DNA from 4 places in the Rhodococcus sp. NPDC060086 genome. Region 2 is predicted to be linked to each of the others. Evidence: riboswitches for the same ligand, from Rfam matches in the RefSeq annotation. Region 2 holds a riboswitch; each other region holds the start of a gene.

Region 1 (2,196 bases), on a different contig from region 2:
GGCCGACGCCGGGCCAACCGCCCTCGGACGGAGGGATACTGCCCTGCTCGGTGTCCCAGGGGCGGTGGATCGACGCTTTGCGTCCCGCGTGAGTGAGCTGGATGCCGGCGTGGGTGCCGCGCTCGTGAACGAAGTCGACGATGCGAGACCATGCGCGAGTCTGTTCGTCGTTCCACAGCCCGGTGTCCTGCGGACTGATCCGCCCGCCCGGTGTGACGGCGGTGGCCTCGGCGACCACCGCACCGAACCCTCCGGCCGCGCGGGCACCGAGGTGGGTGAGGTGCCAGTCGCCGGGCACCCCGTCGACCGCGGAGTACTGGCACATCGGGGACAGCCAGATGCGGTTACCGAAGGTCACCTCGCGCAGTGCCAGGGGCTCGAACAGGATTTGGGCCGATGTGGCGGTGTCGAGTGTGGATTCGGTTCGAACGGTCATGAATCGGCCTCGCGGGGGGTCGGGTGCGCAGTCGCGGATTCGGTGACGATAGTGGCTACTGCTGCAGCCTCATAAGACTTTCGATCACCGTGAGGGGAACGGTTCATCCGGGGATCGGGAATGTCTAGCATCGACAACGACCATCCAGAGCGACCGAGAGACCTGGCTCGACGACGTCGCAGCAACCCCCTGCATCCGCAGGTGAGGGTGCTACCGCCGGGAACGATGGAGGACTGTTCATGACGCACGAAGATGTCGTGGTGACGTGGTCGTGCCTGCACGTCGACCTGTGCCGGCACAGTGCCGACATCTGTTGACGGTCGACCCGTCCAACCCTCATCCGTCGGCATCGCTCCGGTTCGATGCTGCCGCTGTCATGTAGAGATCGCTGTCATGTAGAGACCGCTGTCATGTAGAGACCGCTGTCATGTAGAGACCACGGAGTTCAGGTGTCCTTCTCGTTCATTCATGCATCCCGTCGTGTGATTCCGGTAGTGGGTGTCGCTGCGATGCTGGTCGTCGGGTTGTCCGCGTGCGGATCAGAGTCGGCCGTCACGCAGGGTGGTGGTACCCCGCAGGCAGGGGGCACGCTCAGGTACGGCCTGTCGCAGGCTCCCACGTGCGCCGATCCCGCGCAGGCCGGCAGCAACCAGACCATCTACGCCGCTCGTCAGGTCGTCGACTCACTCACAGATCAAGACCCCGAGACCGGGCAGATCACGCCGTGGCTCGCCGAGAGTTGGGACGTCAACGAGGACTCCACACAATTCACCTTCCACTTGAAGAAGGGGGTGACCTTCAGCGACGGAACCTCTTTCACCGCTGAATCGGTGCGGGGCAACTTCGATTCCATCGTGAATACTCTCGGCGGGGTCAAGGCTCCGCAGGCCACCGGGTACCTCGCCGGTTACACCGGCACCACCGTGATCGACGAGCACACGGCCAGGGTCGATTTCTCGGCGCCCAACGCGCCGTTCCTCCAGGCCACCTCGACTCATCAACTCGGGTTCCTCTCTGCCGAGGACGTCGCGAAGAGCGCTGAGGAACGGTGTGCAGGCGAGTTGTCCGGCACGGGACCGTTCACGTATGAGGACTACCAGCAGGACCGGTCGGCAACGCTCGTCAAGCGCGCCGGATATGCCTGGGGATCGGAGGTCTTCGCGCACGACGGTGAGGCCTACCTCGACCGGATCGAATTCACCATCGTTCCCGAGTCCGGTGTTCGCACAGGTTCTCTTGCGTCCGGTCAGCTCGACGCGGTCTCCGATGCTCTTCCTCAGGATGCCCCGCAGATCGAAGGTGTCGGTGGCCGCATTCTCACCACGCCGAATCCCGGTCTCCCGTTCGGTTTCCAGCCCAATGTGAGCAGCGGCGTGCTCTCCGATCCCGCCGTCCGTAGCGCACTGATCCCTGCGATCAACCGCACCGAACTCGTCGACACGGTTCTCGGCCCCGACTTCGAGCCCGCGACAAGCGCCCTCGCCTCGGTGACACCCGGGTACCTCGCGGTGGACGCGGTCACCTACGACCCCGATGCGGCGGCGAGGATCCTCGACGACGCCGGATGGATTCCGGGCGAAGACGGTATCCGCGTCAAGGACGGGGAGAGGTTGAGTTTCTCGGTGCTGTTCAGCTCGGTGTTCGCCGGGAACCAGGCGATTCTCGAACTCGTCCAGCAGCAACTGCGGGAGGTGGGTGTAGACCTGCAACTCGATCTGGTGTCGACGCCAGAGACCACCGCCCGACAGAACACCGGAGAC
Region 2 (2,196 bases):
GTCGAGGCCTATGAGCGGGCGATGTCCACCCTCCCTCCGCCCACGACAACTCTCGACGTCACGACCCGTTTCGGGACGGTCCGCGTCTACGAGTGGAGCTCACCGGAAACCGCGGACACCGCTCCGGTCGTCTTGGTCCCCGGACGCGCGTCGGGTGTCCCGATGTGGGCCGAAAACCTCGCCGACTTCTTGCCACACCGGCGCGTCCTCGCATTCGACGCACTCGGCGACGCCGGCCTGTCGACACAAAGCGTTCCGCTGACCTCGTTCGACGACCAGGCGATATGGATGGCCGACGTACTCGACGAACTCGCCGCCGACGGCGCACACATCGTCGGCCATTCGTTCGGCGGCGCGATCGCAACGACGTACGCACGACAGTTCCCCGAGCGCGTCCGATCGCTGACGCTCCTCGAACCCGTATTCACCTTCGCGTATCCGCCCGCGCGCATGATGGCGTGGACGATGGTGTCGAGCCTTCCGTTTCTTCCCGAGAGTTGGCACACCACCGCACTCGGCAAGGTCGGCGGTGCCGAATTCGACCCGAACGACGACATGGCGAAGATGATCGCCGCAGGTTCGGAACACTATTCGGCGGCGCTGCCGACCCCCTCACCCATGAACGACAGCGAGAGGGATTCCTTGACCGTTCCCACCTACGTCGCTATCGCAGAACATGATTCGATCGCCGGCGGCACGAACGCCGCCGATCGGGCTCGGCAACTCCCGAACGCGACGGTCGCCGTCTTCCCCGATACCACCCATTCACTTCCCATGCAGGCGAAAGATCTTCTCGCAGTCAAACTTCCCGAGTTCTGGATCGACGCCGAGAAAGTGTGATCCGAACACGCTCACAAGCCCGGCACATACGTCAGCACGGGGACGTGACCCGGCACGCAGTCCTTCCAATGATCAGGAGCCGCGAGGGTGAAGGTCGCGGGCACGTGCGGGTCGGAGCCCGGCAGTATCAGGACCCGCCACTGCGGCACCCAGGTCGCGATCTCCCCAGCCGCGTCGACCGCACGGATGATCGCAGTAGTGTCGTGGTGGCGGAACACGAGTCGTACTCCATCCCAGGATAATTCGACGTGTGTCTCGCCCAGCACGCGCACCAGTGCACCGACGCTGAGATCGGAATCATGGAAGGCCTTGCGGGCGCGGATGTGATGGACATGGTGCCCGTCACCGAATGAGGCGCACCCGTGCACATCTGCGCGATCGGCATTCCGGATGTGATCAGCGTGGTCGAAGTGATCAGCGTGGTCGAAGTGATCAGCGTGGTCGAAGTGATCTGTCATGATGTTCCTCCGGGTCGGCCCCGGGGCGGGGCGCTCGTGCCCGGGCCGGTCGGCCGCGAGCCGCTTCGTCATCCGAGCCACCCGCGAGCGTGGGGTTGGCGTGCCGTCAAGTCGGAGCTTGGCGACGGCATCTCGTGAAGCACCGCCACTCTACATGACGCAGCGGCCTCACAACCCTGGCGTCCGTCCGCGGAGAAGTACGCAACGCTTCCTTACTGCTCCGCAACCCCCCGGACACGGGCACTGCCGACACTGGTCGCGCACTGTTCGCACCAGGAGGTTTCCGTGTCCTACGTTCCACCCGCCGAACTGGCCCGCGCAATGGTCGACGCCGGTCAGAGCAAGGTCCTCATGTCCACCCGCGACACCCTCATCAGGGCGTACATGGCTGGAGCCATCCTCGCCCTCGGGGCGGCGTTCGCGATCACCGTCACCGTGCAGACCGGCAACGCACTCCTCGGAGCCGTGCTCTTTCCGGTGGGATTCTGCCTGCTCTATCTGCTGGGTTTCGATCTTCTCACCGGCGTGTTCACGATGGTTCCCATCGCTTACCTCGACAAACGTCCGGGGGTGACGCTCAGGTCGATGCTCCGGAACTGGGGTCTGGTGTTCGTGGGAAACTTCCTGGGCGCTTTCACAGTGGCGCTGCTGATCACCTTCGTCCTCACCTACGGCTACTCGATCCCGCCGGACGCGGTCGGTGAACGTCTCGGCGAAATCGGTGAGGCCCGCACACTCGGCTACGCCGAACACGGCGCCGCAGGCATGATGACGCTGTTCCTACGGGGCGTGCTGTGCAACTGGATGGTCTCGACCGGCGTCGTCGCGGCGATGATGTCGAAGAGCGTGTCCGGCAAGGTTCTCGTCATGTGGATGCCCGTCATGCTGTTCTTCTACA
Region 3 (2,196 bases), on a different contig from region 2:
GTGACGGGCGGGGGCACACGCCCACTCGGTGTGGTCGAGGGAAACCTCGCGCACCGCACCGCCGCCGGCAAGGTACGGCTCCGCCGCATCGAGCCAGTCGCGCCGCCCGACGAGCACGCCGGCACCGAACGGCGCGTACAGCTTGTGCCCCGAGAACGCGAGGTAGTCGACGCCGGACTCAGCGAGATCGATGCGGCGATGCGGGGCCAGCTGGGCACCGTCGACGAAGATCCGCGCACCACACGCGTGAGCGAGATCGGCGAGTTCCGCGATCGGCAGAACCTCACCGGTGACATTGGATGCTCCGGTCACCGCGAGCAGGGCCGCCGGCGCACGCTCGAGCTCCACGGCGATCCGCCACACGGTCTCGGAGATCGAATCCGCAGCTTCGACAACACGAGTGCTCTTCCACGGCAACAGGTTCGCATGATGCTCGATGTCGAGTACCACTACGTCGCCGGGTACCGCACCGGCGAGCAGGTTGATCGAATCCGTGGTGTTGCGGGTGAACACCACCACCTGATCCTCGTCGGCTCCGACGAAACGGGAGACCGACGCACGCGAATCCTCGTAGCTCGCGGTGCTGATGCGCGACGCATAGCCCGCGCCGCGGTGCACGCTGGCGTAGAACGGCAACAGTTCGGAGATCCGGTCCGTCACGCTCGCCAGAGCAGGAGCACTCGCCGCATAATCGAAGTTCGCGTACGTGCAGGTGCCGCCCTGCACGAGAGGAACCTGCACGTCACAACCCGACACGCGAGCAAACGGAGCGATACAGGTGGTGGTGGCAACAGTCATGACGAATTTCCCTCGTGTATCAGGGACCCGTCGGTGATCGCCACGACGAAGGTGATTCGCTCGCCGGCGGAGTCCGCGCTTGCTGCGCCCAGGTTCGGAACGTCAGCCAGGTCGTCACCCGGAGCACCCCACCGCGGTGGAGGGTTGCCGACCAGCGAGCCGGGGCTTGATGCTGGTACTCATGACCTGCCGAAGACAATGACACCGGGCACACTTCGTGTCAAGTCGAGCGTCCGAGCGCGGCCGAGGAGCCGCTCCTGAGCAGAGCCGAGTTTCTCCTTCTGACCTGCAAAGAAACCACCGCCGTGCTTTGCTCTGAAGCGCGACACCGCACACGCCCACCTCGCCCACTGCCCCACCGAAAGTTCATCTGCCGTCCACCTTCACCTGAGATAAACCGGATCGCCCCACCGAGTAGAAGGACAGCGGATTGTCTGCTCAACACCCGCCCACACCCGACGACACGTCGCTCGTCCCCGAGATCTTCCTGCGCGGATCACACGCACCCGCGCCACGCACACTCGTCGACGTGCTGCGCGCCACCGCCGAGTCGCATCCGCACGCTCCCGCGATCGACGACGGCACCACGCTGCTCGACTACTCCGAACTCCTCGACCTGGTATTCGTGGGAGCCCGCGGCCTCGCGGAGGCCGGCGTAGGCGCCGGCGATCGTGTCGGGGTGCGCATGTCGTCGGGGTCCAAGGACCTCTACGTCACCATCCTGTCCGTCCTCGCGGCGGGCGCCGCCTACGTCCCCGTGGACGCCGACGATCCCGACGAACGCGCCGAACTCGTCTTCTCCGAGGCAAAGGTCACCGCGATCGTCACCGATGCGGGCATCGGTCCCGGCACCGCACCACCGGCCGACGAACCGGACGTGCGCGAACCGACACTCGACGACGACGCATGGATCATCTTCACCTCCGGTTCCACCGGCACCCCCAAGGGTGTTGCCGTCACACACCGCAACGCCGCAGCCTTCGTCGACGCCGAAGCCAACCTGTTCTGCCGGGACGAACCGCTCGGCCCCCGCGACCGGGTACTCGCAGGCCTGTCCGTCGCCTTCGACGCGTCGTGCGAGGAGATGTGGCTGGCCTGGCGGCACGGCTCATGTCTCGTTCCGGCGCCGCGGTCACTGGTTCGCTCGGGCATGGACCTCGGCCCGTGGTTGGTCTCCCGCAACATCAACGTCGTCTCCACGGTCCCGACCCTCGCCGCGATGTGGCCGGGGGAAGCACTCGAAGCGGTACGTCTGCTCATCTTCGGAGGGGAGGCCTGCCCACCCGACCTCGCCGAGCGCCTCGCCGTTCCGGGTCGCGAAGTGTGGAACACCTACGGCCCCACCGAGGCCACTGTGGTCGCATGCGCCGCGATCATGGACGGAACCGGACCCATCCG
Region 4 (2,196 bases), on a different contig from region 2:
GTGTTCGGCGGTGCGATGATCCTGGCGGGGATCCTCAGGTGGGCTCTCGACTCGGATCAGGTGGGAGTGCTCGCGGTACGCGGCAAACGCTTCGACGTGGCTGCGATGCTCGCCATGGGCGGAGCGATCGTCACTCTGGCAGTCTCGATCGACCCGCTGGGTACGGGTTAGGACACACGGGACTCAGGAGCCCGCCAGCTCCATCAGCTCGACGAGCAGCTTCGCGACTGCATCGGCCTCGGTGAGGAAGCCGTCGTGTCCGTCGCGTGACTCGAGAACGCGCAACCCATCGCAGTGGGGAAGCCCGTCGGCGATCTCCTGCTGCAACCGGATCGGGTAGAGCCGGTCGGAATCGACGCCCGCGACGATGGTCGGCACATGTGTGCGGCCCAGTGCAGCCTCGATACCGCCGCGACCGCGGCCCACGTCGTGCCGGTTCATGGCGTCGCTGAGCACCACGTAGGTCCCGGGGTCGAACCGGGAGACGAGTTTCGTCGCCTGGTGGTCGAGATAGCTCTGCACTGCGTAGCGTCCGTCGCGCCACGGATTCTCGTCGCCCTGAGGCAGATTCGCGAACCGTGAGTCGAGCTCTTCCTCGCTGCGATACGACAGGTGGGCCATGCGGCGAGCGATGCCCAAACCGGCTTCCGGTCGGCGGCCGCTCGCGTAGTAGTTGCCGCCCTGCCAGTCCGGATCCGCCGTGATGGCAGCGATCTGGGTGCTCTGGACACCGATCTGGTCGGCGGTCGCGCGGGCACCTACTGCGAGGACCAGCGCAGACCGCACTCGGTTCGGATGGGTGACGATCCACTCGAGCGAGCGCATACCACCCATCGAGCCACCGGTCACGGCAGCCAACGTGTCGATGCCGAGGGCGTCGAGAAGTGCAGCTTCCGCGGTGATCTGATCGCGGATGGTGATCCGGGGGAATCGTGCACCCCACGGCTTTCCGTCGGGCGCGGTGCTTCCCGGTCCGGTGGTGCCCTGGCATCCGCCGAGGACGTTCGTGGCCACTACGCACCAGCGGTCGGTGTCGATCGGGGCGCCGGGTCCGACCATGCCGGACCACCAACCGGGTGACGGATGATCCGGTCCGGCGGGTCCGGTGATGTGCGAGTCGCCGGTCAGGGCGTGCTCGACGAGCACGACGTTGTCGCGGGTGGGGGACAGCGCGCCCCATCGCTGGAGTGCAACGGTGACGCCGGGAAGGGTCTCGCCGCTCTCGAGGGTGATGTTGCCGATGTCGACGGTGCCGAGCTGTCCGTCTTCCGCGGGGAGTTCGATCCGCCGACGGTTGGTGCCTGCTGTCAAGATGCGACCGCCTTCGTCAGCATTTTCGAACCTCCCATGAGCCGGCTTGTCGTCTGCGGTGCGCCGACGACCGTGTCCTCACCCGGAGCACCCCACCCTGGCCGGAGGGTTGCCGACCAGCAAGCCGGGGCTTCGCGCTGGCACTCATGACCTCGTCGGAAGTCTAACGGCTGGGTCGTACGACTCGATAGGCGGCTCTCGACCTCCCCCCGAAGGGTGTCGGGCAGCGGGAAAATTTCCGGTCAGTAGTGCTCCACGGGGTCGCGACCGGGGTTACGAACTGCTCGACATTCCGTGAAGAGATGTGAACATGCATGATCGAATGTGTTTCACAAGGAGTGTGACGCTCCACTCGCAATCTCGGATACGGTGTCCGGCGTGTCTCTCACCATCACCACGGTCAACGTCAACGGCGTGCGCGCAGCAGCAGGCAAAGGCCTGCTCGCCTGGCTCGACACCTCGTCCGCGGACATCGTCTGCCTTCAGGAAGTGCGCGCGAGCGAGAAGCAGTTCCACACTGCGATCGCGCCGGCACTGGACGCGGGATGGTGCGTCGTCGGAGCGGAGGCCTCCGCCAAGGGGCGTGCGGGTGTCGCGATCCTGTCGCGAACTCCCGCGGACGCCGTGCGCATCGGTTTCGGCGTCGACGACTTCGGCGACGCAGGTCGCTACATCGAGGCCGACTACCGGGACGTGACGGTCGGCAGCCTGTACCTGCCCACCGGGGAGGCGGACACCCCGAAGCAGGACGAGAAGGAACGCTTCATGAAGGGCTTCGCCGCATACCTGGGGGAGCGCGCGTCGGACGTCGTCGCGGCCGGTCGAGACATGGTTGTGTGCGGCGACTGGAACATCGCCCACACTGAGCGCGACATCAAGAACTGG

Evidence for each region. A riboswitch is a leader RNA that binds a small molecule or an ion and turns the genes downstream of it on or off. The one in region 2 is predicted to bind S-adenosylmethionine.
Region 1: it holds a riboswitch for S-adenosylmethionine, as region 2 does, so the genes downstream of both, ACFWB0_RS05530 (ABC transporter substrate-binding protein) here and ACFWB0_RS25390 (hypothetical protein) in region 2, are expected to answer to the same signal.
Region 3: it holds a riboswitch for S-adenosylmethionine, as region 2 does, so the genes downstream of both, ACFWB0_RS19770 (aminotransferase class V-fold PLP-dependent enzyme) here and ACFWB0_RS25390 (hypothetical protein) in region 2, are expected to answer to the same signal.
Region 4: it holds a riboswitch for S-adenosylmethionine, as region 2 does, so the genes downstream of both, ACFWB0_RS12885 (homoserine O-acetyltransferase) here and ACFWB0_RS25390 (hypothetical protein) in region 2, are expected to answer to the same signal.

The regions. Positions count from the first base shown of each region.
Region 1 covers NZ_JBHWWZ010000005.1:138,521-140,716, forward strand. Annotated here, with positions in the region: gene ACFWB0_RS05525 (NADH:flavin oxidoreductase/NADH oxidase) at 1-436, opposite strand, end outside; SAM riboswitch class I at 574-668, shown strand; gene ACFWB0_RS05530 (ABC transporter substrate-binding protein) at 946-2,196, shown strand, end outside.
Region 2 covers NZ_JBHWWZ010000090.1:2,794-4,989, reverse strand. Annotated here, with positions in the region: gene ACFWB0_RS25395 (alpha/beta fold hydrolase) at 1-840, shown strand, start outside; gene ACFWB0_RS25390 (hypothetical protein) at 852-1,298, opposite strand; SAM riboswitch class IV at 1,326-1,438, opposite strand; gene ACFWB0_RS25385 (formate/nitrite transporter family protein) at 1,584-2,196, shown strand, end outside.
Region 3 covers NZ_JBHWWZ010000042.1:21,909-24,104, forward strand. Annotated here, with positions in the region: gene ACFWB0_RS19770 (aminotransferase class V-fold PLP-dependent enzyme) at 1-798, opposite strand, end outside; SAM riboswitch class IV at 869-985, opposite strand; gene ACFWB0_RS19775 (Pls/PosA family non-ribosomal peptide synthetase) at 1,229-2,196, shown strand, end outside.
Region 4 covers NZ_JBHWWZ010000018.1:59,864-62,059, reverse strand. Annotated here, with positions in the region: gene ACFWB0_RS12890 (DUF3017 domain-containing protein) at 1-171, shown strand, start outside; gene ACFWB0_RS12885 (homoserine O-acetyltransferase) at 184-1,311, opposite strand; SAM riboswitch class IV at 1,349-1,463, opposite strand; gene ACFWB0_RS12880 (exodeoxyribonuclease III) at 1,690-2,196, shown strand, end outside.